3 regions of the Sporosarcina saromensis genome follow, and region 1 is predicted to be linked to each of the others. Evidence: riboswitches for the same ligand, from Rfam matches in the RefSeq annotation. Region 1 holds a riboswitch; each other region holds the start of a gene.

Region 1 (8,207 bases):
ATATATGTATGTTTACGCGCCGCTTGGAAATGGGTCTTCGCAAGTTCATGGGCATCACTAAGATCTGTTTTATGCCGCCGCATCTTCGCCATCTGTAAATTGGCTTCAAGTGGATTCATGCGGCAATACGCATAGCCAAAATCTTTGAGAAATGTTTCGATAGGTTTTGAATAGACGCCGGTTGCTTCAAACACGATATCTGGTGCCTGGCCATCTACCTTTGTGATCTCTGCCATTCTTTCGTGCAATCGTTCAAATTCAACACGTGTATGATGAAATTCGCCTTCAAATTCACATTGGCGATAACCATCATAAATCGCAATCGTACTTTTTCCTTTACTCACATCTAAAGCTACGACATGTTTCATGTTCATTTCTCCTTCTTGACCAATCATAGAAGCCTCCACACTACCTTATCGATTCCACTTTCTTATACACGATCTCTATGGACCCAACATACTAAACTGATTCATATAAGGGCGTGAAGTTAGCCGGTTTTAAATACGGACTCAAAAGGTCCAAGAGGCTGGTCGGCTTTTCTTCACTTCTACTATAAAAAAATAGTAGCACAAACCATGGCCTTGGTTTGTACTACTAATGTTAGTATGTTTTCTTTCTTCAAATAAGTCTAATGTTATCTAATTAATGATTTGAAACAATTATTTCTCCATTATCAGTACTTATATAGTATAAAACATCGAATAAGTACTCTTTAGCAGGTCCTTCAGCAGAATTTACATGGATTCTATATACTAAAACATCCCGTTCATATTTTATAGAGTATACACTTTGCATCATTGTATTCCAGTCGGAAGAAATTTTAGGTGAGTCGTGTCCATCTAATTTAGCTTGATCTAATGCGATTCGTTCTGCATCCTCTTGTGTAATATTTATAGGATCTTCCCACGCGCTTTTATGGCCAGGAAACCTAGTTGTTTCCTCACTTGTGGCTGACAAATTGCTGCAACCCGTTAAGAACAAGAGACAGATTACACTTGAAAATAAAATCCTTTTGATGAATAACCCTCCCTATTTTTTATGTAGGATGTATCAAACGTCACGGATATTGTTAGGAATCAAATGACTATGATTGATTTGCAATGCTTATCTAGTTATATTTATAAAGTTATGTTAACTTTACCCTATTGTCCATCACAAAACAATATGTATTCAAAGACACAGGCTTGTTTATTGGCTATTTTTAAATAAGAATTCCATCGACTTGGCATCAGTTAAAAATTCAACAGCAGTAAAAAAGCTTCAGAATCCACCATATGAAAATTTCAAAGAACTATTTCAACAGCTCGTCAGTAAATGGAACCTTGCATACAGACGAACAAAAGTGTTGAAACGCGAAATAGCAATCCGTCCTGATGAGATCGCGAGCCATTCGGGAATAAGAGAGAGATGAAACTAGCAGGATGTAAAGATAGAAACAGGGATTAGAATTGTATATCGAATTACAAAGATACAGTGGATATTCTTAGCGTGAATGGGGCCACTGAACAAATCTACGTTAAATTTTAGTTTTACAACTAGTTGAGTTGAGAATTACACTATAACAAACAAAAAATCCAAGGCTCGCAATGAGCACTTGGATTTCAAGGTATCTATTAAGCAGTTGGTCCGCCTTTAAGCGTGATTTCTTCTGAAACGTGACCGAACTTCTTGAAGTTTTCACGGAACAAGTCCGCCAATTCATTTGCTTTTTCGTCGTATGCTGCTGGATCAGCCCAAGCGTTGCGCGGGTTCAACACTTCTGTTGGAACACCTTCGATTGCTTTTGGCATAGCCAAACCGAATACTTCGTTGATTTCGTATTCAACGTCATTCAATTCACCTGCGATTGCAGCGCGAACCATTGTACGTGTGTGTTTTAACGACATACGTTGTCCGACGCCGTAAACGCCACCTGTCCAGCCTGTATTGACGAGGAATACTTGTGCATCGTGTTCGTCAATTTTCTTTCCTAGCATTTCAGCATACACAGTTGCTGGCAATGGTAGGAAAGGAGATCCGAAACAAGTTGAGAATGTCGCTTCTGGTGATGTGACACCACGCTCTGTTCCTGCAAGTTTGGACGTGAAGCCACTTAGGAAGTGGTACATCGCTTGCTCTTTCGTCAATTTAGAGATTGGAGGCAATACGCCGAATGCGTCCGCAGTCAAGAATACGATTGCTTTCGGATGACCAGCGACAGAAGGAGTCACGATGTTTTCAATGTTGTGGATCGGATATGCCGCACGTGTGTTTTCAGTCAGTGAATTATCATCATAGTCTGGTACTCGTGTTTCTTCGTCTACCACTACGTTCTCTAAAACAGAACCAAATTGGATTGCACCAAAGATTTCAGGTTCTTTTTCTTGTGATAAATTGATACATTTCGCGTAACATCCACCTTCGATATTGAATACGCCATTATCTGACCAACCGTGCTCATCATCACCGATCAATTTACGGTGAGCATCTGCTGATAGGGTAGTTTTACCAGTACCTGATAATCCAAAGAATAAAGCTACGTCGCCTTCTTCTCCAACGTTTGCGGAGCAATGCATTGGAAGAATTCCTTGTTCAGGAAGCAAGTAGTTCATAACAGAGAAAATAGATTTTTTCATTTCTCCAGCATATTCTGTGCCACCAATTAACACAATTCGCTTCTCAAGTGATACAATGATAAATGTTTCGGATTTTGTGCCGTCAACAGCAGGATCTGCTTTGAAAGATGGAGCAGCAAGAATCGTAAATTGTGCTTCGTGTGTTTTCAACTCTTCCGCAGTTGGGCGGATGAATAGATTGTGGACAAACAAGTTTTGCCACGCGTATTCATTAATCACTTGAAGTGACAATTGAGAGTCTTTATCTGCACCTGCAAAGCCTTTGAATACGAACAATTCGTCTTTCGTTTTCAAGTGATTTAGTACTTTCGTATATAGGGAATCGAAAATTTCAGATGAGATTGGGCGATTCACTTTGCCCCAATCGATTTTATCTTTTGTTGAAGCTTCTTCTACAATATATTTATCTTCTGGTGAACGGCCAGTGTACTTTCCAGTTTTCGCAGTAATTGCGCCATCTGATGAAAGTTTCGCTTCTCCGCGAGCAGTCGCCTTTTCAACCAATTCCGCCACTGAAGGCTGTACATTGACGTTGTTGCCTGAGAGCAACTCGTTTAGTCCATTTTCAATTTTCGCTGAGATCATAGTATCTTACCGTCCTTTGCATGTAATCCCATCGTGTGGGTTTCATCACATTTCCGTAAATAGTATAACACATTTAGAATAATAATCTATACTAATTAAAAACTCAAGCACTAAACTCAGAAAAGATTTGACAAAATCCAACTTTTTTCGTAGCATAGGTAAATGAACGGATACTCTTATCCCGAGCTGGCGGAGGGACAGGCCCTATGAAGCCCGGCAACCTGCGCGGACATTGTCTGCGAAAAGGTGCCAAACCTGGAGCAAGGTACGATTCCTTGGACGATAAGAGTGAAAGGTGCTGCTTTTGAAATCATGCCTTTCCTCATGTATTTACGTGAGCGAAGGGCTTTTTATATTTATTTAGCTTTATGTCAATGATTGTAGAGGGAGAGACGTGTAAGACGGTCAACGAACCTCTAACTGGCGTTTGAAATGTTTACTAAATAAATATAAGCCTACGGCGGAAGTCAAAATTTGCCGTGGCCTAATCGATTTTATATGCCCTTAATCCTTGTGTATGTTGACGTCGACTCTCTTCAGGCGTGGAACAAAACTGGGACAAATAGAGTACCGTATCAATATTTGCAAGCTGTTAAGGAGGAAATTACATTGACTAATCGCCGTTTGTTTACATCAGAATCGGTAACTGAAGGACATCCTGACAAAATGTGTGACCAAATCTCGGATGCCATTTTGGATGCAATCCTTGAAGAAGACCCGAATGCACGTGTTGCGTGTGAAACGACCATTACAACTGGTCTCGTGCTCGTCATTGGGGAAATTACTACAACAACGTATGTGGATATTCCAAAAGTTGTTCGTGATACTGTGAAGGAAATTGGGTACACACGTGCTAAATTTGGTTTCGATTGGGAGACATCTTCCGTCTTGACATCGATCGATGAACAGTCACCGGATATTGCAGCAAGTGTCGACCAAGCACTTGAAGCGCGTGAAGGAACAATGACAGATGAGGAACTCGAAGCAATTGGAGCAGGGGACCAAGGATTGATGTTCGGTTTTGCGTGTAATGAAACACCTGAACTCATGCCGTTGCCAATTAGTTTATCCCATAAACTTTCACGTAGACTAGCGTACGTGCGTAAAGAAGAGATTCTTTCCTATTTACGTCCGGACGGTAAAACGCAAGTGACCGTTGAGTATGACGAAAACGACAAACCAGTTCGCATCGATACAATTGTTATCTCAACACAACATCACCCGGATACGCCACTTGCACAAATACAAAAAGAAATAAAAGAGCATGTTATTCTGCCAGTCGTCCCTGCGGAATTGTTAGATGATGAAACAAAATACTTCATTAATCCATCTGGCCGTTTCGTTATCGGTGGACCTCAAGGGGACGCTGGTCTAACAGGACGGAAAATCATCGTTGATACGTATGGCGGCTACGCCCGTCATGGTGGCGGTGCGTTTTCAGGGAAAGACGCGACAAAAGTGGACCGCTCTGCATCTTACGCGGCACGCTATGTGGCAAAAAATATCGTAGCAGCAGGATTGGCTGAACGTTGTGAAGTTCAATTAGCATATGCAATTGGTGTTGCTAAGCCAGTATCCATTTCCATCGATACATTCGGCACAGGAAAAGTCGCTGAAAGCAAGCTCGTTGAAATTGTTCGAGAATTGTTCGACCTTCGTCCAGCAGGCATCATTAAAATGCTTGACCTTCGTCGTCCAATCTACAAACAGACAGCTGCTTATGGACATTTTGGGCGTACGGATATCGAATTGCCATGGGAACAAACAGATAAAGCGGCTGCGTTAGTGGAAAAAGCTGGCGTTGTCACGCAATAAGTATCTACAAACCGGGAAGCATCCTTGCTTCTCGGTTTTTTTGGCTACAGTGGACACCGTAATAGTAGGAAACTATTCCATTAGCAAAGCGTCTAAATCTATAAGTCGGAGGAGGGAGAGGGGTGTAGTTGGCTATGAGCATCTTATTATTAGTGGTCATTGGCGGCATAGCACTAGTTAGCGTAGCAGCGATTATCATCCTATTAGTAGCAGTTAAGAAATAAAGGTGCAGCTCGAGTGAGCAGCACCTGTTTCAGTCTTAAATGGTATTTTTAATGTTACAAGCTATCACAATTCGTCTCTAACGACCCGTTTACTTTTGCATTTGCTTATATATTTGCCCTTTTTCGATGTAACTGTTGACAACGCGTTCCATTTCTTTGCGATCCTCTTCATTTAAATCGCGGACAACTTTGGCAGGAGACCCTAATGCAAGGCAACCAGGTGGGATTTTCTTACCCGGAGGAACAAGCGCTCCTGCGCCGATAAAGGCACCTTCACCAATTTCAGCACCATCGAGAATAATGGAACCCATTCCAATGAGCGCTCCTTTTCGAATAATACAGCTATGTAATAATGCTTTATGGCCAACTGTTACATCGTCTTCAATGAGTAGTGTCTTCCCTGGACTTTGATGAAGACAACTGAGGTCTTGAATGCTAACTCGTTCACCAATAATTGTTGGCGCAACATCACCACGAATGACCGTATTAAACCAAATCGAACTGTTTGCGCCAATCGTGACATCCCCTGTAATTGTCGCGTATTCTGCCACATAGACAGAAGGATCGATTTGTGGTGACTTTCCATTGTATGGATAAATCATCAACATCTCCTCTTTCCTTAAAATCGTGTATAATTTATCGTATCATAAATCCTTTCCGTACAAAAAGGGAATCTCTTTCTTGTAGCGAAAGGAACGGAGGTGAGACACATGTGGAAATGGGAAGCGGAAGGACAGCCAAAAGCAGTCGTCGTCATTGTCCATAGTGCATATGAACATCATAGGAGGTATGCATGGCTCATTCAAAAGCTGCGTAATGGCGGTTTTCATGTTGTCACGACTGACTTGCCTGGACATGGTGCCGAAAGTGGAAGAAAGACACATGATGAATCGTTTGCTTCTTACATAGAGCACGTTAAGAAATTAATAGAAGTAGCATTGCAAGACAATTTGCCTCTTTTTGTAGTAGGGCATGGTCTCGGTGCAACATTGGTTATGGACATTTTGCAAAAAGAAAAACTGGAATGTGCGGGCGTAATCCTCAGTTCACCATGGCTAGCACTGTCCCATCAACCCCCGAGACTTTCAGGGATGTTAACAAAGTTGTCGAGCTCCATGAAAGTGAAGCATGACGTGACGATTGAATTGTTGACGCGCAACTATGATATGTATGTCGAGTTTCAAAATGATAGGCATTATAGTTCCACAGTTGTTGCTTCTTGGTACCGTGAGCTGCAAGCGATGATGAAGTCTATTAATATTCATGAGGACACGATCTTTAACGTCCCCGTCTTACTGCAAACAGGCGGCAATGACAAACTTACAGAAACGGCGTTTGCTAAGAAGTGGTTACTAAAACAACAACTAACCGAGTTTCAATATAAACAATGGAAGCATCTCTACCATGATTTGTATCAAGAGCCTGAACGGGAAGAAGTTTACTTGTACACCGAATCGTTCATGAATAATGTTCTCCGTTCACTCGGCTATATCGTGTAGTACAATGACAAGAGGGGGATTTGTATGACAATTATTGGATTTGTAAGACATGGTGTAACAGCTTGGAATAAGGAAGGAAGGGCACAAGGGAGCTCTGATATCCCGTTAGACGAAGAGGGATTTGAGATGGCAGCGCGTGTTGCTGACCGTTTGGCGGATGAACAATGGGACGTCATCTATTCAAGCCAGCAACTTCGAGCAAAGCAAACTGCTGAAGTCATTGCACAGAAAATGGGGAATGTGGACGTTCGGATTGATCCTCGCCTCCGTGAAGTGGGAGGCGGAAAGATTGAAGGGACGACAGAAGCAGAACGGATTGAAAAGTGGGGAGAAGGCTGGAGACTACTCGATATGGGTTTTGAACCTGCCGAATTAATTCTTGCAAGAGGTACGGAATGCTTAACGGAAATCCAACAACAACACAAAGGAAAAAGAGTGTTAGTTGTTAGTCATGGCAGTTTCATAAAGCGAATGGTCCAAGCACTTGTCCCTAATCCTGCCTATGAAAAAAGTTTAGCGAATACATCACTAACGGTAATTGAACTAGCGGATGATGAAAACCGGTGTGAACTGTTCAATTGTACAAAACATTTATCGTAATTAATTGACTGTTAGACAAGCATGAGCTACGCGTCAACGGGTACTTGGTCAATGCACCTCTAGTCATGCTAAAAAGAGAGCAAGTTGTTTCATCGATAAACATAGAATAAGAGAACGAACCGATACGTTTTCCAACGACGTATTGGAATGGGAGGCTTTTCATTGAAAACAGAAACGAAAAAAGAAGTTTGGTCCTGGATTAAATCCATCGTCATTGCATGTGTACTTGTTTTTGTCATCCGACAATTCCTCTTTGCACCCGTCCTCGTGTCAGGTCAATCAATGGAACCGACTTTTGAATCGGAAAACCGAGTTGTCATCTCCAAAATCCATAAACTCGATCATTTTGATCTGATCGTCTTTCATGCACCTGGTTCAAAGGAAGACTATATTAAGCGCGTCATTGGACTACCAGGTGATACAGTTGTCATGAAAGATGACAAACTCTTCATTAATGGAAAAGAATATGAAGAGCCGTATGTCCAATCGAACAAAGAACGGATTTTCGAAAATCAGAAACTGACTGAGGACTTTGAAGTTACCGTGCCGGAAGGACAATTGTTTGTATTAGGGGATAACCGACGAAATAGTACTGATAGTAGAACAATAGGTTGTATCGATGAAAGTGCAGTCGTTGGAAAAGTAGGCTTTAGGTTTTATCCATTTAATTCAATCGGGATTCCGAAATAAGTGAAAACGACCATTATTGGAGTGGATGGATTAGGCGGGTCAGGAAAAACGACTTTTTCGAAAAGGTTGCAACAAACATTTGAGCGAGCGTACTTGTTTCACTTGGATGATTTTATACACCCGCGAAAAATTCGTTACGACGAAAAATACGAAGAATGGGAAGCTTACTACCACGCTCA
Region 2 (8,207 bases), 1.5 Mb from region 1:
TGGCGGAGTTGAGTGACCATCCGCACGTTGGGGATATCCGAGGTTTAGGATTCCTACTCGGCATTGAAATTGTTGAGAATAAAGAAACGAAAGAGCCCGCAACGAATGCCCGCATGGCTAAAATCATGGGTGATTGCAAAGCAAATGGCCTGATCGTTGGCAAGAATGGTGACACGGTAGCAGGCTATAACAACATCATGGCGTTGAGCCCGCCGTTATCGTGTACGAATGAGGATTTTGAGTTTATCGTCGCTGTTTTGAAGAAAGTGTTTAATGAGAATAAATGATTGCTGTCCCGGTGCTCTGTAGTGAGAGTGCTGGGGTTTTTTTGTGTGGGTAAAACAGTGTATCCAATTATTTCTTGGGAATAAATGATAATTAGTCGCTTTACTTTAGAGTTGCTATTATAATAGAAATATTCAGATGTATTAAAAGGAAGTATGGTTCAATAATTGGGAGATTCGTTGGGGGTATGATTGATTGTAGAAGTTGAAGAGTTTCTGGTAGCCTTGCAACACTCGTTGAACTTGTTATGGGAAATGTAAAGGAATTGATTAGCTGCAGCCTAATTGCCGCCTTGTCACACAATGAAGAAGGGACATATCTAACAAATTCTTCTGGAAAAAACCTTCCGAGGTGCATGCAGGACGGAACGTTTGCGAGTAAACTACTTTAATTACGGGAGGAGCCTATCATTAAGCAAGAAACGATGTCGATACGTAAATTGTGCATGGATGATTTTGTGCACGTTTTGAATTGGAGCAAGGATGCCACATTTTGTGCAGCTAATGGGTGGGTGCAAAATAGAAGTGAAGAGGAATTATATAACTGGTGGTTCCATTGTGTAAACAATAATGCTGTAGATTTTATCCGCTTGGGAATTGATCTCGGGGAACGGTTAGTTGGTTACGTAGACTTGGCTGGTATTCACAATGATTGTGCTGAAATCGGCATTGCGATAGGTGAACGTACTTTATGGGGGCAAGGAATTGGCGGCGAAGCCGTTCGTTGTCTGATGAAGTATGCCCGTGAAACGTTAGGAATCACCGTGTTTAAAGCGGAAACGAACGAGGAAAATGCGCGGGCTAGAAACATGCTTCAAAAACTCGGGTTTGTAGAAGCGAGTAGATACGGATTAGAACATTATATGGGGAAGGACAGCCAACTCATACAATATCAATATGTAATTTGAATAGAGTAGTGCAAGGATGTGGTTTCTGAAGAACAGACGTTGCTAGGGTGTCTGAATGAAGTGATCGCGGTGGCTTATTTGTGCCGAAAACAATTTGGTAAGACACAGTGATTTATTAGTAAAATGAAAAAATCTTTTTGAGGAGGAGAGTTGTTGAAAAAGCTTGTCGGTTTGTTCATCGTTACTTGGTTGGTGCTTGTAGGTTGTACGAATGACGATGCTGCCAAGTGGGAAGTCAGCCCAACATTTACGGTTGATGATAAAACTTTTTACGGGACGGAAGGAAAGTTTGGGATGATTAAGGCAAATGGTGAGGTGGATGAATCTGCATTCCCAGCAGGTAAGGGTAGGTTCTACGAGGTACACTTTTTAGATAGTGACAAATCTTATGATGGAGAAAAATACAAGATGGTCGCCACGCATAAAGAGAGCGGCGAGACTGTTAAATTGTATGAATGGGACATTGTAAACAAACAGAGTGGTGCCAAATTTGCGTTAGATGAAGCGGGACTTTGGAATATTGAAGTGGAAATTGATGGGGAACCGTTGACGAATTTTGTAGTGAAAGCAGAATGATTTTAAGAATATTAGGCTTGTAAGGGAGCTTTAAGAAGGTAGGGAAGAGGATTGAAAAAAGGATTTTTATTGCTATTCGTAACCTATGTACTTGCGCTATTCGTAAACTTTATGCCATCCATAAAGTATCCGGATGGAACGATTGGTGTATTACATGTAGCGGCCACTGTTTTGTTTCTAGGGGCTTTGCTGTTCGTTCTCGTAAAATTAGCTAATCACTCGGGTACGTCAATGAAGAGGATGAAAGTGTTGTTCGCAGTGGGCGTTCTATCAGGTCTAGCTGTTTATGGAATTCACATACTTGAAAGCAGCGGGGTGAACAATGCTGTGCTGGACATTATGCTATCCGTTCAATACCCTTTGTATGTGCTTTTCATTACACCGTTATTTGGATTGAATGTCATCATGAATGCTGATTATGGTGTTTTTTCGGTGATCATGTCAGTTGTGTACATGCTTGCTTTCATTTCCACGATGAGATTGAAAAAGGCGCCGGTAGGAAGTGTGTAGGTGGGTGTGAGCTTTTGTTGAAAAATCCAAGTGCCGTTCGTAGTGACGGTTGCTTGGATTTTTTGTGTTGGAGAAAGGGAATGAGGTGTTAGTGGATTTTTATTTCCAATAACTGGACGAGTGGTCATAACTTGAGGTTAAGCGGTGATAACATGCGATAAGCGGTGATAAACACTGTTTAAGCGTTGATAACGGAAAATGGCAAGTTAGAGTAGGGCGTTTTATGATGAAAATCATGTGGAAAATGGAGAATCGGTGATAAAATGGTTAGAATCGGTGATAACACCCTCCGAATCGGTGATAAAGTGTCCCGAATCGGTGATAACGCCCTCAGAATCGGTGATAAGCCCATTCGAATCGGTGATAACACTGCAGAACTTGTTGCACACCTCAAATCAAACCGTTAATTTGTCAAAGGCATTCTGCGCGACATGTAAGGCTATCTACTTTGATGTATCCGCGAAGACGAATAGTCGCTAAAGCAGGAAACGGACATGGAAACGTGGCGTAAACCATGCACTTATTTCCATTAACTGGGTGAGTGGTGATAACTTGAGGTTAAGCGGCGATAAATGTCTATTGAGCGGTGATAACGGAAAAAGACGAGTTGGAGTAGATCATTTTAGTATGAAAAATAAGTGTGAAATGTCTGGAATTAAATGAATGACCATTCAATATTTCTGCTATTCCTCATCACTTTTTTGCGGTATAGTGGAAAATGAGGAATTTTGGGTAGAGATAGAGGGGTGAATCATTTGTTGAAAAAGATGTTTCAGAGAGAACGACCGACGACACCCGAAGTGGAGAAAATTATTTTTGAGAAATATTATAAACGTGTTTATCATACAGCTTATTTCATTGTAAAAGATCCGGATTTGGCGCAAGATATTGTACAGGAAAGTTTTTTAAAGGCGTTCAGGCATATGGATAGGGTGCACGAAATTGAGAAGATTGGCGCTTGGCTGGCGACGATTACGACGAGAACTGCAATTGATCATTTAAGAAAAATGAAAAGATGGAATGATTTCGCTGCAGATGACGTCTTACTTAGTAAGGAGCTGTCTAGTGCAGAAGTCAATGAGTCATCCATTGTGGAGATAGCAGCTGAAAAGAAGTTGGTGAAGGAGGTTGTGTGGAGAGAGATTGAACGATTGACGCCTGCTCACAAAGAGGTTTTGTATCTTTATTACTATGAAGATTTGACGTATGAAGAGATTTCGGAGATGTTGGGCGTGAAGTTGGCAACTGTCAAAACACGTGTACACCGAGCGAAGTTGAAGTTGAAAGAGACATTGGAACAGCAAACGGAACTGATGGAGGTGGTGTTAAATGTCAAAAGCTGAAAAGCGTGAATTGGATCACATCATCCGTGAAGTATTGCAAAAGCAGATGGATCAAAATCCAGGTCCGAACATTCCTGTTGAAGAAGCATGGAATCAATTCGAAGCGAGAAGAAAAAATTCGAAAAAAGAACGTAAGCCTGGACGGAAAAAGATATATGGCAGCACCTTACTCATTATGGCGGCAGCTTGTCTTCTCTTTTTCGCCGTTGGCACACCTCAACAAGGAGCAGCATTCAACAATTGGTTAGTATTCTATCAAAAGATTCAAGGATCGGTTGTTCAAATTTTCGGTGGCAATACAGAGCGCATAGCTGATGAGGGTGCGCCGCCACCTTCGACCGAGATGGAAGATATGGGTTACCAAGTGATGGATATTGAATATGTGACCGAACAGCTGAGTTTGGAAGAAGCACAATCGCTCACAGCTTTTAACATCAAGTCGCCGATTGTACCCGCTTCTTTTGAATTGACAAGTGTAACGGTCGTTCGTCCTGAAAATCAGCTTAGTACAGATATTACGTTAAATTTTGTAGGCATGGGTAAACAATTGTCCATACATCAGAAATTGCTCGATGGGGAGTTTGGGTTTGGTTTGTCTGCCGATAGTATGGATACAAAAGTAAAGGAATTAGTTATTAATGAACGGCAAGCAAATTTGATTACGTTTAAAAATGGCGTCCGCCAATTAATTTGGACGACGCCAAGCCGTTATTACAGTATCGAAGGGAATTTGGAAGAAGCTGAGCTCATTGCAATAGCGGAATCGATGTAAAGATCCGTATATGAAAAAGGGATATCATATGCGTTTTACGATTGCTTTTGCATGGTGGGTATATTGTATTCAATTTATTGGCATGACAAAGCTTTCGAGATCTTCATACCCATAGCCACGGGTGCAATACTAAACGATGAGCTCACTGGAATTTCTCGTTTGATTTGATTAAAAAATAATATAAACCCGTATGAAAACAAGTTCAGGTTACTTGGCTTCATACGGGTTTTATAGATGGATTGTTCACTTCTTTTTAAAAACGGCTCGTATCCTTGGCTCGGTACCATTGCGAATCCGTTGAATGTTTTCACTGTGTTTCCAAATAGCCATTACAAAGAGGAGGACGGCGATAACAATTGGCCAGACGCCGACCATCCAGATGGCAGCTGCGAGAAATGTTCCGTATAGCATGAGGACGCCATACACAAGAATATCTGTGAGCAATGCGACGATTATGAATAAAACAAGTCCTGCAAGCCCGAATCGCCAGTCAAGAGCAAATAACACTCCGATAATGGTAGCGGTCCCTTTCCCGCCATTAAACTTCATATGAAACGGAAAATTGTGGCCGAAAACGACTGCCACACCTACCAAAAATAATAGGGCAGTTAATGACTCGACTGAAAAACCTACACGCTCGGCAATAAAGCGCACGGCAAGGATTGCCAAAATTCCTTTGCCGATATCAATAATTGCGACAAGTGCGCCAAACCGTTTGCCTAATACGATTGTAGCATTCGAGGCACCTGCATTTTTCACACCGGATTCTTTTAGATTAACCCCAGAAAACCATTGCGCTACCGTTGAGCCATGTAGGCAACCGATCAAATATCCAAATACTATGATGCCGATAATCCATATTGTCATAGGAATTCCTCCAAATAAAAAATAGACGTACACACTAGAAAGGTAAGTCGTTGTTAGTAAAATAACATACCCCTATCATAACACTCAGTGTAAATACAAGGTTCAGAAAAATTCTATAAAACTACTTGACATTGAAAAAAAAGAAGCCTATACTGTAGCACAAGATGAAAAACTGAATACCCATACTCTTATCAAGAGCGGCGGAGGGACTAGGCCCTGCGATGCCCGGCAACCGGCAAGTGATGAACTTGCAAAGGTGCTACTTCCTACAGATTCGTGCGAACGGACTGAAAGATAAGGGGAGGAATAAGCGTAAGCGTAACCCTCTTCTTAGCGAAAGGGGTTATTTTTTTATTCCTAAAACCCCATCGCCTCCGCATCGAACTCATTCATCTTAAAAAAACTTTTGGAGGTAATGACAATGACGAACAACTCACTTCAACCTGAAACTCTTCTTTTACACGGTGGCCAAAAGCCGGATCCTCACACAGGTTCACGCGCAGTGCCGATTCACCGTACAACCGCTTTTGTTTTCCGCGATACTGAACACGCCCAAAACCTTTTTGGCTTGCAAGAAGCAGGCAATATTTACACGCGCATTACAAATCCGACGGTCTCTGTTTTTGAAGAACGCGTCGCTTTACTTGAAGGAGGCACTGCTGCAGTTGCGCTCTCTTCAGGAATGGCAGCTATTGCATTTTCCATTTTAAATATTGCAGGCGCAGGAGATGAAATTGTTGCAGCAAGCAATTTATATGGTGGTACGTATAATTTATTCGCCGTGACACTCCCTCGTTACGGAATTACTGTGAAATTTGTTGATGCTGCGGATCCTGAGAACTTCCGCGCGGCCATCTCGGATAAAACGAAAGCCATTTTTGCTGAAACAATTGGAAATCCGAGCCTACAGGTGCTCGACATTGAAGCGGTCGCAAACATTGCCCATGAAAACGAAATTCCGTTCCTCATCGATAACACATTTGCATCCCCATACGGATCAAATCCAATCGAATTTGGTGCAGACGTAGTCATTCATTCCGCGACAAAATGGATTGGCGGACATGGTACAACAATTGGTGGTGTCGTCGTAGATGCAGGTAAATTCGACTGGACACGAGGCAAGTTCCCAGGTTTCACAGAACCGGATGGTACTTACAATGGTCTACGTTATGGTATTGATGCAGCAGCTGCAGCGTTTGCGACAAAGCTTCGTGTGCAATTGTTACGTGATTTCGGACCTTGCTTAGATGCGGATAGTGCATTCAACTTCCTGCAAGGTCTAGAAACTTTGCACTTAAGAATTCCGCGTCATAACGAAAATGCGCAAAAAGTTGCCGCGTTCTTACAGGCTCATCCGTCTGTTGAATGGGTGACATATGCAGGCCTTGAAAACCATCCGACACATGAGAATGCGAAGAAATACTTGAAGAATGGATTCTTCGGCTCAATTATTGTTTTCGGCATCAAAGGCGGGCGTGAAGCAGGTCGTAAAGTGATTGACAACATTACCCTTTGGTCTCATGTGGCGAATGTGGGTGATGCAAAATCTCTCATTATCCATCCGGCTTCTACGACGCATCAGCAACTCTCTGCAGAGGACTTGAAAAATTCAGGTGTGCCTGAAGAGTTGATTCGCCTATCGGTTGGTCTTGAATCACCTGAAGACATTATTGCTGATCTTGAACAGGCAATTGCAAAAGCGGTACCTGTGACGCAGCGATAAGGGGGAGGTCTCCTTTTCTTTAGTACATGACAAGGAAAAGAGGCTACAGCAGCGAAAGATTATAGGGAGGTGGCGGCATGCCGTCAATAAAAGCCGCTATAATCGGCTTCGGAACTGTCGGAGAAGGCGTTTATAAGATCGTAAACGAAAAAAGGCAGCAATTGAAACAACATACAGGCTATTCGATTGAAATTGCTTCTATTTTAGTAAGAGACGTTAATAAGAAAAGGGCGGTCGCTCCGAGTGTCCTTGTAACAGATTCGATTGACGACATCTTGAACGATCCAGAAATTGATATCATTTTTGAGGCGATTGTGGATGAAGAGCCGGCGTACACGTATTTGTCGCAGGCGATTGAAAAGGGAATCCATATCATTACGGCTAATAAAAAGATGTTTGCTAAACATGGCCCAGCTTTATTGAAACACGCAGAATTCAGAGACGTACAAGTCGGTTTCGAAGCGACAACGGCTGGTGGTATTCCGATTATCCGGACAATCGAAAATCTGTTGGCGGGGGATCGTGTCCATCGGGTGCAGGGCATTTTAAATGGGACCTCTAATTTTATCTTGACTGCGATGCGAGATGAAGGAGTTACTTTTGAAGAAGCCCTTCATCATGCTCAAAAAAAGGGGTTTGCTGAAGCAGATCCGTCAGATGATATAAGTGGATTTGATGCGTTTTATAAATTAATGGTTGTCAGCTCATTAGCGTTTGATGAACAGCCTGAATGGGAAGAAGTGTCAGTCGTTGGGATTGATCATATCCAAACCGATGACGTGTTAGAAGCTTCAAAAGCTGAACTTCGCTATCGTCACGTAGCGGACATCCGAATTGACGATGAGGGGAAGTTGTCAGGTAAAGTAGGTCCAGTCCTATTAGACGCTGAACATCCTTTTTATGCAATTGATGGCGTCGATAATGCGATTATCGTCGAAACGGATTATTTAGGGAAGTTGACGTTAATTGGTCCAGGAGCAGGGATGTATCCTACCGGCAGCGCCATGGTCGCAGATCTTGTGCATATAATACGTCAGCTAAAGCCAGTTCCTGTTCTAAGCTAACGATAAAGTGAAAAAACCGCGTGAAAGCAAGAGGCTTAGGCCTTGGCTTCACGCGGTTTTGTTATTATTTCTTTGTTTTAGATAGCTTCAATTCTGCATTCAACTCTTTAATGAGCGATACAACCATTAGCAAGATAATGAAAGAGAATGGCAACGCTGC
Region 3 (8,207 bases), 110 kb from region 1:
AGGTCATTCCGACGGCAAAGACGGCTCCTGAAGTCCTTTCCTTCATGCTCCAATTCGGGGAAGATCGCTTAGGAAAAGGTGTCGTCATCGCAAAAGACACACCGAACTTCATTGCCAATCGGATTGGGACGTATGGATTGCTCGTTACCCTTCGTGAAATGGAAAAACGTAATTATTCCATTGGAGAAGTGGATTCGGTGACAGGAACGCTTATCGGACGTCCGAAATCGGCGACATTCCGGACATTGGATGTCGTTGGACTCGATACGTTCATGCACGTCGCGAAAAACGCATATGACAAAACGGAAGGCGAAGAACAGCAAGTTTTCGAACTCCCAGCTTTCATGCAAAAGATGATCGACAACGGCTGGCTCGGCGCAAAAGCGAAGCAAGGCTTCTATTTGAAGAAAGATAGAGAGATTTTGGAACTCGACATCGAGACGTTTGAATATGTCCCAACGAAGAAATTGAAAACGCCTTCAATTGAAATGGCGAAGCAACAAAAAGGTTTGGCGAACAAAGTGAAATCCCTCGTCTACGCAAATGACCGAACAGGGGAAATCCTTTGGAGTATCCTTTCTCCAACGTTGACATACTCTGCGCTACTAACTGGTGAAATCGCGGATGACATCGTCGCCATCGACAATGCCATGAAATGGGGCTTCGGTTGGCAACAAGGACCGTTTGAAATTTGGGATGCAATCGGTGTCGCAAAGTCAGTTGAGCGGATGAAAGCAGATGGACTGACGATCCCTTCATTTGTAGAAGAAATGCTTGCGAAAGGATTCGACACATTCTATAAGGAAGAAGAGGGAGACTTGTTCTTCTATAACGGAGATCGCTATCAGCCTGTTCCAGTAAATGAAAAGGCGATTGACTTAAAGCGCTATAAGAAAAAGAATGGCGTCATCAAGAAGAATTCAGGTGCAAGTTTAGTAGACTTAGGCGATGGCATTGCGTTACTAGAGTTCCACTCTCAGTCGAATGCAATTGGGTTAGACATCATTCAGATGATTAACTTTGCTGTCGATGAAGTTGAAAAGAATTACAAAGGGCTCGTCATTGGCAATCAAGGCAAAAACTTCTGCGTCGGCGCGAACTTAGGCATGATCTTAATGGAAGCGCAAGACGATAATATTTTTGAACTGGATTATACAATCCGTTCCTTCCAAAACGCGATGATGAGACTGAAATATAGCCGGAAACCGGTCGTCGCTGCACCGTTCCAAATGGCGCTCGGTGGTGGGGCAGAAGTGTGCTTGCCAGCAGCACATATCCAAGCATCAATGGAAACGTATATCGGACTTGTTGAAGTAGGTGTCGGGTTAATTCCTGGAGGTGGCGGAAACGTCAACTTGTACACAAAACACTTAAAAGGATTGCCGAACGGCGTCCAAGTGGATATTCAATACGTCGCAAACAAAGTGTTTGAAACGATTGCGATGGCGAAAGTATCGACGTCTGCTGAAGAAGCGAAAGAGAATAACTTCTTGAACTTTGCAGATGGCATAAGCGTCAATCCGGATCACTTGCTCTATGACGCAAAACAAGCGGCGTTGGCCCTTTATGAAGGCGGCTATTTACCACCTAAGAAAGAAAAAGTTCCTGTAACGGGGGATTCAGGGTACGCAACAATGCTACTTGGTGCAGAAGGGATGTATTTATCGGGCTTCATTAGCGAGCATGATTTGAAAATCGCAAAGAAATTGGCATTCGTACTGTCCGGTGGCAAAGTGCCGTTCGGGACACTCGTCGATGAACAATATTTGTTGGACCTTGAACGGGAAGCGTTCCTCAGTCTTGTGGCGGAACCAAAGTCACAGCAACGTATGCAACATATGCTCCTGAAAGGGAAGCCATTACGCAACTGACGGAACAATTAGCAAAGGAGGAAAAGGGATGCGTGAAGCAGTAATTGTAGCCGGTGCACGGACACCGGTCGGAAAAGCAGGCAAAGGCTCGCTTGCAACTGTCCGTCCGGATGACTTAGGTGCATTGGCAATTAAAGAAACATTGAAACGAGCTAATGGATACGATGGACCAATTGATGATTTGATCATAGGATGCGCGATGCCGGAAGCGGAACAAGGCATGAACGTCGCGCGTAATATCGGCGCATTGGCAGGACTGCCCGATACGACACCTGCCATAACCGTCAATCGTTTCTGTTCTTCTGGCCTTCAATCGATCGCCTACGGAGCGGAGCGGATCATGCTTGGACATGCAGAAGCAATCATAGCTGGTGGCGTCGAATCGATGAGTATGGTGCCGATGATGGGGAATACGATCCGACCGAATATTACGCTTGCGGAAACAGCGCCTCAATACTATATGGGGATGGGGCACACAGCTGAGCAGGTCGCAATGAAATATGGAGTCAGCCGGGAAGACCAAGATGCATTCGCGGTACGTTCCCATGAAAAAGCGGCTGCAGCAATTAAAGCAGGGAAATTTGTAGATGAAATCGTTCCTGTTGAAGTTGTAAAACGGTTTGTTAATGAAACAGGAAAATACGAAGAAAAAACCGTCCTGTTTGACATGGATGAAGGCGTCCGTACAGGTACGACAATGGAAGTTCTGGCGAAACTGCGTCCGGCGTTCTCAGTGAAAGGAACTGTCACAGCTGGAAACGCTTCGCAAACTTCAGACGGTGCGGCATCCGTCCTCGTCATGGACCGCGAAGTCGCAGAAGGAAATGGGTTGCGTCCAATTGCAAAATTCCGTTCCTTTGCAGTAGGCGGAGTGCCTCCTGAAGTGATGGGGATTGGGCCGATTGAAGCGGTACCTAAAGCGTTGAAACTTGCGGGTTTATCAATCCAGGACATCGATTTGTGGGAGTTGAACGAAGCGTTTGCTTCCCAATCGTTACAAGTCATCCGTCATTTAGGATTGGATATGGACAAAGTGAACGTTAACGGTGGAGCAATCGCACTTGGCCATCCACTCGGTGCGACTGGTTCCGTCTTAACAGTAAGATTGTTGAACGAATTGAAACGCCAAGGAAAGCAGTTTGGTGTTGTCACGATGTGTATCGGTGGCGGAATGGGTGCTGCAGGCGTATTTGAAATGCTGTAAACCTGCGTGGAGACGATTTTAAGATTACAAACGAAAAACAAAGTGAAGCCGTGCAATCATGCTTAATAAGCAACTATTGTTCAACAACGCATGGCTTCCTTCCGAGATAAGGCGGTCCATAAAAGACTTCCATAATAAGTTAGGTAAATAAAGGAGGAACAAACAATGGCTGAAACAAAAACAAATGAATTCGTTCGTGGTGGGGCTTTTCTCGTTGAGAATCTGGATGCTTCACGCGTATTTACGCCAGAAGATTTTTCTGACGAACAGAAAATGATTGCAAAAACGACTGAGGACTATGTGAAAAACGAAGTGTTGCCAGTAGTAGAAAACTTGGAGAACCACGAGTTTGAACATTCCGTCCGATTATTGAAATCTGCTGGGGATCTTGGTCTATTAGGGGCGGACGTTCCTGAAGAATACGATGGCCTCGGTCTCGATAAAATCTCGTCTGCGTTAATTGCAGAAAAGATGTCCGTCGCAGGTGGCTTTTCGATTACACATGGTGCACACGTCGGGATTGGTACATTGCCGATTGTCCTTTTTGGGAATGAAGACCAGAAGAAGAAGTACTTGCCGAACTCCGTATCAGGCGACAAAATTTCTGCGTATGCGTTAACGGAACCGGGCTCAGGATCTGATGCATTAGGCGCAAAAACGACAGCGAAATTGAATGAAGCAGGAACGCACTACATTTTAAATGGTGAAAAGCAATGGATTACAAATGCTGGTTTTGCGGACGTATTCGTTGTTTATGCGAAAGTGGATGGCGACAAATTTACGGCATTCATCGTCGAAAGGGACTTCCCGGGTGTTTCTGTCGGTGCGGAAGAGAAGAAAATGGGCATCAAGTCTTCCTCCACACGGACGCTCATCCTTGAGGATGCAGAAGTACCAGTTGAAAACCTCTTAGGCGAAATTGGCCGTGGCCATATCATCGCCTTCAATATTTTGAACATTGGTCGGTACAAACTTGGTGTTGGAACAGTTGGAGGGTCGAAGCGGGCACTCGAATTGGCGATCACATATGCGAATCAACGTCAGCAATTCAAAACGCCAATTTCATCGTTTAATTTGACAAAAGAGAAACTGGCGACGATGGCTTCCAAGTTGTACGCGACTGAAAGCTTAATTTACCGTACAGTCGGATATTTTGAAGAGCGCAATAGTGAGATGACGCCTGAGCAACAAAAAGACGGAAAAGCGGTTGCAGCGTCCATCGCGGAATATGCAATCGAATGCTCCATCAACAAAGTTGTCGGTTCCGAAGTACTCGATTATATCGCGGATGAGGCGGTTCAACTTCACGGCGGATACGGCTTCATGCAAGAGTATGAAGTGGAGCGCATTTACCGTGACTCCCGTATTAACCGGATTTTTGAAGGAACAAATGAAATTAACCGGATGATCGTGCCAGGCACATTCTTGAAAAAAGCGATGAAAGGCGAGTTGCCTTTACTCGAAAAAGCACAAGGCCTGCAAGAAGAGTTGTTAATGATGATGCCGGAAGAAATCGGCGACGAAGCATTGGCACAAGAAAAAGTGCTTGTGAAGAACGCGAAGAAGATCGGTTTGTTGACTGCGGGTATGGCTGCACAACGTTTCGGCACGAAGCTTGAAGCGGAACAGGAAGTCCTTGTCAACATTGCGAACATCGCCAACAACATTTTCGCAATGGAGTCTGCGCTGTTACGAACAGAAAAAGCAGTCGCGAAAAATGGCGAAGCGAAAGAACAACAAAAAATCCTTTACACGGAGATTTTCTGTCAAGAAGCATTCGAAGCAATTGAAAAAGATGCAAAAGAAACATTGCTTGCTTCCGTAGAAGGCGACAACCAACGGATGATGCTATCGGCATTGCGGAAATTGACTCGCTCAACGCCATACAACATCATCTCGAAAAAACGTGAAGCGTCAGTGAAATTAATCGACGCTGAAAAATATATTGTTTGATGCATCTGCACCCAGGGCAGTTCACGCCTGGGTGTTTTCTCTGTTATACTAAAGAAAAAGTGGAGGTGCTGCAGATGACGATTACTTATTACGGCTATCCGAAATGTGGAACGTGTAAAAAAGCGGAAAAGTGGCTAATGAACAATGATGTGAACTTCGAATCTATCAACATTGCTGAAAATCCACCAACGAAAGAAACGCTTCAACAAATGATCAGCAATTCCGGATTAGACATCAAAAAATTCTTCAATGTCAGTGGGATGAAATACAGGGAATTGAACTTGAAAGACAAACTCCCTAACATGTCAGATGACGAGAAAATCGCGTTACTCGCATCGGATGGAATGCTCATTAAACGACCACTTGTAACAGATGGTACGACAGTGACGGTCGGCTTTAATGAAGCCCAATTTGAAGCCGCATGGAACGCATGATTAAGTTTCTTGTCTTTATGCATGAAATATGTAAGAATTGAATGGAAATCAATAAATGTAAACGTATGGAGGGTTATGGGATGAGCACACCTAAAGACTTGCGTTATTCAGAAGAACATGAATGGGTTAAAGACGAAAACGGTAATTACCGCATTGGTATTACACACTTCGCTCAATCTGAACTTGGCGATATCGTATTCGTGGAACTTCCACAAGTTGGAGACGAAGTGAAAGCGGACGAGCCATTTGGTAGCGTAGAATCTGTTAAAACGGTTTCTGAGCTATATGCGCCAATTAGCGGAAAAGTACTTGAAGTGAACGAAGAATTGGAAGATAGCCCTGAATTGGTGAACGAATCTCCATATGAAGGCGCTTGGATGATCGTCGTTGAAGCATCTGACAAAGCGGAACTTGATGCATTAATGTCTGCTGAAGACTATGACAAAATGACAATCGGTGAGTAAGCACAACTAGAGCGCTGGAGCTTTCCGGCGCTTTTTCTAATGGCCTAAGGAGGCAGGGAAATGGAGTTTCGTAGAGTCGTTGTCGTAGAAGGTGGAGCGGACCGGAAGCGATTGAAAAAAGTGTTGGCAGAGCCAGTCGAGATTATTTGTACGAATGGAACAGTGAGCCCTTACCGCATTGAAGAGTTGCTGGCACCGTATGAAGATGACCAGATTTATGTTTTTGTCGATGCAGATGACTCAGGCGAAAGCATACGAACTTTATTCAAAAGGGATTTTCCTGAAGCCCTCCATTTATACACGGAACGCGTCTACAGGCAAGTCGAGACGACCCCTTATCGCACGCTTGCAGCAATTTTGCTTGCAGAAGGTTTTCATGTGCATCCTGAATTTTTACTTTGAAGGTGATAGAACTGAACACGATCCAAACATGGACACGTGAACAATGGGAACAAAGCAAAAAAGATTCCCCGCTAAGCGTGTTTTATTTATATACACCGATGTGTGGCACTTGCGCGGTTGCGTCTAAAATGATGGAGGTCATTTCTGTGATGAAACCAGAGTTGCCAATTGGAAAGGCAAACTTGAATTATATCGAAGATCTCGCCGTCGATTATGAAATCGAAAGTGTTCCTTGCCTGCTCATTCAGAAGGAAGGATATGTACGAGAAAAAATCTATGCTTTTCAATCTATCCCGCATCTTTTAGAAAAAATGGGTTTGACATGATTGAAAGTTCTATGGTATAAGTATATCTAATAAATTTAACGCAAATTGAATATGTCGCTCTTATAAAGAGAGGTGGAGGGAAGTGCCCTATGAAGCCCGGCAACCGTCACGAAAGTGAAATGGTGCCAAATCACGCAAAGCGCATGCTTTGAGAGATGAGAGATCGGACGAACGTTGAGATAAACGATAACGTATTGGCCTTTCTGCTTGTCTGCAGAAAGGCTATTCTTTTTGGACAAGATTGTATTGAGGTGAATTGAACATGATCGAGTTGAAAAGTGTAAATAAGATATTTGGTTCGGGAAACAATAGTATAACGGCTGTTGATAACGTCAATCTAGACATCCATGCTGGTGAAATTTTCGGGATTATTGGGTATAGCGGTGCAGGGAAAAGTACACTAATCCGATTATTGAATGGTTTAGAACAACCTACCTCGGGATCTGTAAATGTCGCAGGGTATGAAATGGCAACCATTAGTGGAAAAGCGTTACGGGAAGCGAGACAAAAAATTAGTATGGTGTTCCAGCATTTCAATTTGCTTTGGTCGCGGACTGTAAAAGAGAATATCGCTTTTCCATTGGAGATTGCAGGCCTCAAAAAGGATGAAAGAGATCGTCGCGTCCAAGAATTAATTGATTTAGTTGGCTTGAACGGCCGGGAAAATGCGTACCCATCCCAATTGTCAGGCGGACAAAAACAACGGGTCGGCATTGCCCGGGCGTTAGCAAATGATCCGCAAGTATTGCTATGTGATGAAGCCACTTCAGCACTCGATCCGGAAACGACGGATGCCATCCTCGATCTTTTAACGAGCATTAACGAGCGACTTGGTTTGACCATTGTTTTAATCACACATGAAATGCATGTCATCCGTAAAATCTGTCATCGCGTGGCGGTCATGGAAGCGGGGCGAGTTGTGGAAATCGGGAACGTTCTCGATGTGTTCCAATCACCAAAAGCGCCAATTACGAAGCGTTTTGTCTCTCAAGTGACAGAACCGACCGGCACAGAACAAGCGTTAGAACATTTAAAATCCGATCATGCAGCTGGAACGCTCGTAAAATTAGTATTCGTCGGTGAACGAACAGAGCAACCGGTGTTAGCAAACTTAATTCGTACATTTGGAATCGACGTCAACATCGTGCAAGGGAACATTTCGCACACAAAAGGTGGAGCATATGGGACATTGCTGTTGCAATTGATTGGCGATGCAACAATCGTCAACGAAGCGATTGACTTCCTTCATTCCGAAGGCGTACAGACGGAGGTGATCGACCATGATTGAAACACTTTTACCTAATGTTAAATGGGATAAGATGTGGGAAGCGACGATCGAAACACTCTATATGACAGCTGTTTCAACCGTTTTCACGTTCGTGATCGGTATCGCGCTCGGTATTGTGCTCTTCCTTTCAAGTCCTGGCCAATTATGGGCGAACAAACTGACTTATGCCATCACCGGAGCGGTCGTCAACATATTCCGTTCAATTCCATTCATTATTTTAATCATCTTGTTAGTGCCGGTAACAATTTTCCTAGTCGGCACGATG

What was found. Region 1 has a riboswitch for S-adenosylmethionine ahead of metK (methionine adenosyltransferase). Riboswitches for the same ligand answer to the same signal wherever they lie in the genome.
Region 2: another riboswitch for S-adenosylmethionine. It lies ahead of ACVHUV_RS02155 (O-acetylhomoserine aminocarboxypropyltransferase/cysteine synthase family protein); the one in region 1 lies ahead of metK (methionine adenosyltransferase).
Region 3: another riboswitch for S-adenosylmethionine. It lies ahead of ACVHUV_RS09070 (methionine ABC transporter ATP-binding protein); the one in region 1 lies ahead of metK (methionine adenosyltransferase).

The regions. Positions count from the first base shown of each region.
Region 1 is NZ_CM142738.1:1,937,394-1,945,600, forward strand. Features, by position in the region: gene ACVHUV_RS09655 (IS110 family RNA-guided transposase) at 1-368, opposite strand, end outside; gene ACVHUV_RS09660 (hypothetical protein) at 643-957, opposite strand; gene pckA (phosphoenolpyruvate carboxykinase (ATP)) at 1,614-3,200, opposite strand; SAM riboswitch class I at 3,374-3,489, shown strand; gene metK (methionine adenosyltransferase) at 3,810-5,015, shown strand; gene ACVHUV_RS09675 (gamma carbonic anhydrase) at 5,329-5,841, opposite strand; gene ACVHUV_RS09680 (alpha/beta hydrolase) at 5,950-6,738, shown strand; gene ACVHUV_RS09685 (histidine phosphatase family protein) at 6,763-7,338, shown strand; gene lepB (signal peptidase I) at 7,501-8,028, shown strand; gene ACVHUV_RS09695 (nucleoside/nucleotide kinase family protein) at 8,029-8,207, shown strand, end outside.
Region 2 is NZ_CM142738.1:466,461-474,667, reverse strand. Features, by position in the region: gene ACVHUV_RS02195 (aspartate aminotransferase family protein) at 1-287, shown strand, start outside; gene ACVHUV_RS02190 (GNAT family N-acetyltransferase) at 710-1,192, shown strand; gene ACVHUV_RS02185 (hypothetical protein) at 1,346-1,768, shown strand; gene ACVHUV_RS02180 (hypothetical protein) at 1,820-2,278, shown strand; gene ACVHUV_RS02175 (hypothetical protein) at 2,542-2,685, shown strand; gene ACVHUV_RS02170 (RNA polymerase sigma factor) at 3,034-3,621, shown strand; gene ACVHUV_RS02165 (DUF4367 domain-containing protein) at 3,608-4,393, shown strand; gene ACVHUV_RS02160 (glycerol-3-phosphate acyltransferase) at 4,637-5,260, opposite strand; SAM riboswitch class I at 5,446-5,561, shown strand; gene ACVHUV_RS02155 (O-acetylhomoserine aminocarboxypropyltransferase/cysteine synthase family protein) at 5,682-6,983, shown strand; gene ACVHUV_RS02150 (homoserine dehydrogenase family protein) at 7,061-8,047, shown strand; gene ACVHUV_RS02145 (glycine betaine uptake BCCT transporter) at 8,112-8,207, opposite strand, start outside.
Region 3 is NZ_CM142738.1:1,829,838-1,838,044, forward strand. Features, by position in the region: gene ACVHUV_RS09035 (3-hydroxyacyl-CoA dehydrogenase/enoyl-CoA hydratase family protein) at 1-1,871, shown strand, start outside; gene ACVHUV_RS09040 (acetyl-CoA C-acetyltransferase) at 1,900-3,075, shown strand; gene ACVHUV_RS09045 (acyl-CoA dehydrogenase FadE) at 3,241-5,028, shown strand; gene ACVHUV_RS09050 (arsenate reductase family protein) at 5,103-5,462, shown strand; gene gcvH (glycine cleavage system protein GcvH) at 5,543-5,926, shown strand; gene ACVHUV_RS09060 (toprim domain-containing protein) at 5,987-6,328, shown strand; gene ACVHUV_RS09065 (thioredoxin family protein) at 6,331-6,654, shown strand; SAM riboswitch class I at 6,712-6,816, shown strand; gene ACVHUV_RS09070 (methionine ABC transporter ATP-binding protein) at 6,917-7,942, shown strand; gene ACVHUV_RS09075 (methionine ABC transporter permease) at 7,935-8,207, shown strand, end outside.